Linked DNA regions of Metabacillus sp. B2-18. The protein of the gene in region 1 interacts with the protein of each later gene in a pairwise test. Links are inferred from orthologs where the notes say so. Each region holds a gene or a part of one and is shown on either strand. Other genes may lie near its edges. The genes, in order: ftsL and LPC09_RS00365.

The links.
Region 2: the proteins of ftsL (region 1) and LPC09_RS00365 interact in binary tests that used the Bacillus subtilis proteins (3 or more experiments, as listed by UniProt). The link is inferred for Metabacillus sp. B2-18 from one-to-one orthologs.

The regions. Positions count from the first base shown.
Region 1 is NZ_CP088245.1:1,813,864-1,816,931, reverse strand. What follows is about bases 126-2,856. They hold ftsL (cell division protein FtsL), read right to left. Parts: upstream 1,807-2,856; coding sequence 1,444-1,806; downstream 126-1,443. Other genes in these bases: rsmH (16S rRNA (cytosine(1402)-N(4))-methyltransferase RsmH), read right to left, coding at 1,841-2,773; LPC09_RS09135 (penicillin-binding protein), read right to left, coding at 126-1,331. Outside these bases: more of LPC09_RS09135, read right to left, coding at 1-125; division/cell wall cluster transcriptional repressor MraZ, read right to left, coding at 2,892-3,068. UniProt on the Bacillus subtilis protein: Essential cell division protein that may play a structural role. Probably involved in the regulation of the timing of cell division. Also required for sporulation.
Region 2 is NZ_CP088245.1:70,105-73,392, forward strand. What follows is about bases 267-3,217. They hold LPC09_RS00365 (FtsB family cell division protein), read left to right. Parts: upstream 267-1,533; coding sequence 1,534-1,902; downstream 1,903-3,217. Other genes in these bases: LPC09_RS00350 (RNA-binding S4 domain-containing protein), read left to right, coding at 267-408; yabP (sporulation protein YabP), read left to right, coding at 579-890; yabQ (spore cortex biosynthesis protein YabQ), read left to right, coding at 887-1,522; LPC09_RS00370 (S1 domain-containing RNA-binding protein), read left to right, coding at 1,990-2,448. Also shown: mazG (bifunctional methyltransferase/pyrophosphohydrolase YabN), read left to right, coding at 1-136; more of LPC09_RS00350, read left to right, coding at 133-266. UniProt on the Bacillus subtilis protein: Required for vegetative and sporulation septum formation. Required for the activation of genes expressed under the control of the sporulation transcription factors sigma F and sigma E.

The DNA.
Region 1 (3,068 bases):
TTACCATTGTTCGCAATCGCTGTTGCTGCTTGTACGAGCTGAATCGGAGTAAAGGCAGATGCTTGTCCAAATGCAGTTGATACCTTATCGATCTCATAGTTATAATTTATTTTACTTTCAGCTTCGTTTGGCAAATCAATATTTGTCTTTTTCGTAAATCCGAATTTGTTTAGATATTGATACATTCGATCAGTTCCAAGCATATCTTTAGCAAGAATTGAAAAACCAACATTTGATGACCTTTGTACACCTTCATTAAAGCTGATTGTTCCCCAACCACCTCTTTTATGGTCACGTACAACAGATGGTCCTACTGCATACGAACCTGATTGGAACGTTGCATTTCCATTATAGACTCCTTCTTCAATTGCTGCTGCTAAAGTGAAGATTTTCATCGTTGAACCAGGTTCAAAAGGATAAGAGATAACATCATTGTAATAAGACGTAATGTTCCTTTTATTTGGGTCGAAACTCGGTCGCTGAGCCATAGCTAGTATTTTTCCGGTCTTCGGATCAGCTACAACAGCAACGATCTTCTCAGGTGAATACTCTTCAACTACTTGATTCATAGAGTCTTCTAAAAAGGTTTGTATTTTCTGATCAATGGTTAAATACACATCTTGACCATTTTTCGGAGCTACTATTTCATCGTCACTTGTTGGTAATTTCCAATTGTAACGATCTTTTTCAAATTTTATGTAGCCATCTTCTTCATGAAGGTATTTCTCTAATGTTTTTTCAAGGCCCATCATTCCGATCGTCTCACCTGTGTCTTCTTGCTTTTGCGCATAACCGATTAAATGAGAGGCAAAGATTCCATTTGGATAAAATCGTTGTGTATCACGAATGAACGTAATACCAGGAAGCTCCAATTTTGTTATTTGTTCTTTTAAAGTATGGCTAATGTCTCTACCTGCAGATCCAAATTCAACTTGGTATAAATCCTTAGATAAAACCTCTTCTATTTCATTTTCTTCCATATTTAATAAAGGTGCTAACTTTTGTGCCGTTTCTTCTACATCAACAACATGCTCTGGATTGTCAGGATCTGTTGTTATTTGATCGTCAAGAATTGCAACGAGTTTATAAGAAGACTTGTCTTCAGCAATAACCTCACCCTTACGATCTAATATTGACCCTCTTGATGCTTCTATAGTTCTTTGACTCTCATAGAGTTCTTCAGCTCTTGCTGCAAGTGCTTGACCATGTGCAGTTCCAGTTGATTGAATATAAAAGAAACGAACAAAAATAACTAAAAATAGCAAACCAAAAATCAACGCTAATAATGCAGCGCCTCTATTCATGTTTATATTTTTATGCGTTAATTTCATAGAAAACCTCCTATGTTGTATGATATCACCTTTACCCGTAAATGGATAGAATAATTGAAGGACTAAGCCCACATGAAACTTACACGGCTTAGTCCCTTTATTTGATTCTTTATTAATTTTGCACACTTTTTACATTATTTTGATCTAATGTTAACCCTAATTCCTTAGCTTTTTCCCAAATACGATCATATGTACTTAACTCTTCTACTTGAACATGAAGGTCACTGTTTAATTTCGTTTGTTCTTGGATTTTAGCTTCAGTTTTTTGAATCTCCATATTAGCTTGATACACATTATAGGAGTTCGCAACAATTGTAATAGCTCCTAATACAAAGAGAGAAACAAATAATAAAATGAGGAATTTCTCACCTGGGGTTATTGAAGCTCTTCTTGTTCTAATAACAGGTTCTTGTTTAGGGGATTGATTTAGCTGCTCCTGACGTTGTTGTTCTAGTTTCATGGCTAAATTACTCATTTTAATAACCTCCTTTAAAATAATCTTTTTCTTTTTAGAGCTTTTCAGCAATTCTTAGCTTAGCTGATCGTGCTCTATTGTTTTCTTCCAGTTCTTGTTCTGATGGAAGAATAGGTTTTCTAGTAATAATTTTTATTTTAGGCTCATACCCTTCTGGGATATATGGCATATTCCTAGGTAATTCAGGTGGTGTTGCCGCTTCTTTAAAGGCTGATTTACATATACGGTCTTCCAAAGAGTGGAATGTGATAACACTCACTCTTCCTTCAGGCTTTAACAATTCAATTGATTGTTCAATTGCCTCTTCAAATACTTTTAATTCATCATTTACAGCAATTCTTATCGCCTGGAAAATTCTTTTGGCTGGGTGTCCACCTTTTCTGCGTGCAGGTGCCGGAATTGCCTCTTTAATAATTTCAACTAGCTCACCGGTAGTTCGAATTGGCTGAGTTTCTCTGTGACTTTCAATCTTTCTCGCAATTTGTTTAGAGAATTTCTCCTCACCATATCGAAAGAAAATTTTCACTAGTTGTTCGTAAGTCCACGTGTTTACCACTTCGTATGCTGAAATATCTGATTGCTGGTCCATTCTCATATCTAACGGTGCATCATGATGATAACTAAATCCTCGTTCAGGCGTATCTAGCTGTGGGGATGAAACCCCTAAATCAAATAGAATACCATCTACTTTGTCAATTCCTATTTCAGCAAGTTTTTCAGATAGGTAACGAAAATTACTTTTGATTAAGGTTACCTTACCTTTATAATTAGCAAGCTTTTCTTTCGCGTTTTCTAACGCTGTATCATCCTGATCAAAGGCGATTAGATGCCCTTGTTCTGATAACTGTGAAAGCAGATAGCTACTATGACCTGCACCTCCTAGTGTGCAATCAACGTAAATACCATCTTCCTTAATATTTAAGCCATCTACTGTTTCCTTTAGTAACACTGTTGTATGTTTAAACATATGTTGTACCACCTCTTCAAATCTGTTTCAGTTAGAAGGAAGTAAATAATCTCCCCCTAAAATCTTGGACTATTCTTAGCTTGTCCATTTTTCTACTCATTCTTTGCTAAAGAGAAGATTATATATCAAAATCAATCATATTTTCCGCAATTTCTTCAAAAGAATCTTCTTGCTCAGCAACATAAGTTTCCCAAATGGACTTACTCCACAGCTCAATCCGATTTGAAACGCCGATCACAACGCATTCTTTTTCTAGTTTTGCATACTGCAAAAGTGGTGTTGCGATATTTACACG
Region 2 (3,288 bases), 1.7 Mb from region 1 along the record:
GTTTACTGATCGTTTTAACTATATTGAGAAACAAGCGAAGCAAAATGGTAAGGAACTAGAGAAGATGACATTAGAAGAAATGGACGAACTCTGGAATGAAGCAAAGACTTTAGATAAAAAGAGGGATGAACAATGAGACTGGATAAATTTCTTAAGGTTTCAAGATTAATAAAAAGAAGAACATTAGCAAAAGAAATTGCTGATCAAGGTCGAATTGCAATTAATGGTACTCCGGGTAAAGCGAGTTCTAATGTTAAAATTGGGGATGAACTTGTTATTCGTTTTGGTCAAAAACTAGTTACAGTTGTTATTGAAGATTTAAAGGAAACGACAAGAAAAGAAGAAGCAACAAATCTTTATCGCGTAGTAAAGGAAGAGAAAATTAATCAAGAATCGTTCGATATGTAACATATTTTAAAGGTTAACTATACTATCGGTGTTAATTCCTAACCAGGTTTATGGTCTTGTTGTTGCTAAGATTTATACACCATTCGCATTTCATATGGCTTGTTCTAAACCGAATTCTAATGACATACACATGTAAAAGAAAATCCTTTATTAGAATTCGGAGGTAGAATATGAGTCAATACTATGAAAATAATGCGTCTGTCCATAAAGGAACAATTCAAGAGCATGATGTAATCATGCGAGGGAGAAAATTATTAGAAATCACAGGAGTAAAACAGGTAGAAAGCTTTGATAATGAGGAATTTTTATTAGACACAGTCATGGGTGCACTAGCAATCCGCGGACAAAACCTTCAAATGAAAAATTTAGATGTTGATAAAGGGATTGTTTCCATTAAAGGAAGCAGAATCTTTGATCTGATTTATCTAGATGAGCAGCATGCGGAGAAAGCTAAAGGACTCTTTAGCAAGTTATTTAAATGAGTTTATCAACACAGTTTTATACAATGATAGCAATGGCAGGAATGGGAAGTTGGATTGGGGCAGCTCTCGATACATATGGTCGCTTTTTAAAGCGGCCATTAAGAGCCAGATGGGTTGTCTTCATAAATGACTTTATGTTTTGGGTCGTTCAAGGACTTATCCTATTTTATCTTTTGTTACTTGTAAATGAAGGTGAACTTAGGATTTATATATTCCTGGCTGTCCTTTGTGGATATGCAGCTTATCAGAGTCTTTTCAAGAAAATATATTTAAGCCTTTTAGAGCGCATAATACAGACAAGCATAAGATTATATAGAATTTTAGTTAATATTGGACGAGCGATGATTGTTAGACCAATAAAGGGACTCATTCAACTAATTATCGTCATTTTATTAGGAACTTTAAATGTTCTTTGGAGTATTATAAAATGGGTCTTTCAATTCCTATATTCATTGGTTAAAATCTTATTAGCACCTCTGAAATGGATTTTTATCCTTTTGTGGAAACTTGTTCCTAGAGGGATAAGGAATTTCCTAATAAGAAATATTGCCAAAATGGCAGGAAATTTCAAAAAAGTCAAGAATACAACTAATAAGATGAAAACCTGGTGGCAACAATTTAGGAAGAAGTAAGGAGGACTAGTATGAGTCTCGAGAGATCGAAGAAAATTACAGAGCTACAATCACAATATGCAATGGAGCAAGAGAGACAACAGCAAATTTCAAACAGACGAAAAAGAGGCTTATTCAGACGATTATTCGTGTTAGGACTATTAGCTATTATCACTTCCTCCATCATTATAACCACCTTATATAAGCAATCAGTTGCAATTGATGAAAAGCTTGAGCAACAGAATAAGCTTGAAGAAGAACTCACAAGTTTACAAAAGGAAGAAAAAATATTAAGAGAAGAAATAGTGAAGCTTAATGATGATGAGTATATTGCTAAGATTGCAAGAAGAGACTATTTCTTGTCAGACGACAATGAGATCATCTTTAATATAAAAGATTAGCCTTGTTGACACTAGTTTTTTTATTTATGTATAATATAATAAAGGTTTGAATGATTTTTTATCTGTTTAAGGAGGAGCATTATTTTTATGTCGATTGAAGTTGGCAGCAAGTTACAGGGAAAGGTAACGGGCATTACGAATTTTGGAGCGTTTGTGGAGTTACCGGGTGGTTCAACAGGACTTGTTCACATCAGTGAAGTAGCCGATAATTATGTGAAAGATATTAACGATCACTTAAAAGTCGGAGATGAAGTAACAGTTAAGGTAATCAATGTAGAAAATGACGGAAAGATTGGCTTATCAATTAAAAAGGCAATCGATCGTCCAGATCGTCCAGAACGCCCAGAGCGTCCACAACGTCAGGAACGTCCAAGAAATTCAGATCGCCCAAGATCAAGAGGAAATGATTTCCGCAACAACAGTAATAATAAAGAAAATTTTGAACAAAAAATGAATCGTTTCTTAAAAGATAGTGAAGATCGTTTAGCTTCATTAAAACGCAATACAGAATCAAAACGTGGTGGTCGTGGAGCTAGAAGAGGATAGCTTGCTGCTTTCATATACATTTTTAAAAAGAGAGAAAACATTGATGATGTTTTCTCTTTTTTCATGTATTGAAGAAGAATGCTAAATTTATTTTTGATATTGACGTATGTGAAATTGAATTGTATTATATTATTTGTGCCTAATAGAGGTCCAATATGGCGGTGTAGCTCAGCTGGCTAGAGCGAGCCGTAAACATCCTGAATCATCTTCCTTTGTAGGCTTGCGAGGAATGTGTCTGACAAGAGACATGACGAGCACGGTTTCCCCCAAGGAGCGTTTGATAACTATGGCGGTGTAGCTCAGCTGGCTAGAGCGAGCCGTAAACATCCTGAATCATCTTCCTTTGTAGGCTTGCGAGGAATGTGTCTGACAAGAGACATGACGAGCACGGTTTTCCCCAAGGAGCGTTTGATAACTATGGCGGTGTAGCTCAGCTGGCTAGAGCGTACGGTTCATACCCGTGAGGTCGTGGGTTCGATTCCCTCCGCCGCTACCATATAAAAACATGATACTTGAGGCCCATTGGTCAAGCGGTTAAGACACCGCCCTTTCACGGCGGTAACACGGGTTCGAATCCCGTATGGGTCATACTTTAAAAACTAGTTGCAGAGATGTAACTAGTTTTTTGTATTTTAAACTAGTTTAGATTATAAACTGAAGGAATTTATATCAATTTAGTTAGTGAACGACAAAACTAACTGGGAACAGGAGCGAAATGTCATTCATAACATATTAGGACTCAAATCACCTCTTTCCCCCCTCAAATAACTCCAAAAAAAGATCTTTACTCTTAAACATGCTCCCCACAATATTCTTTAGACTATTCTTGACCCGATACAA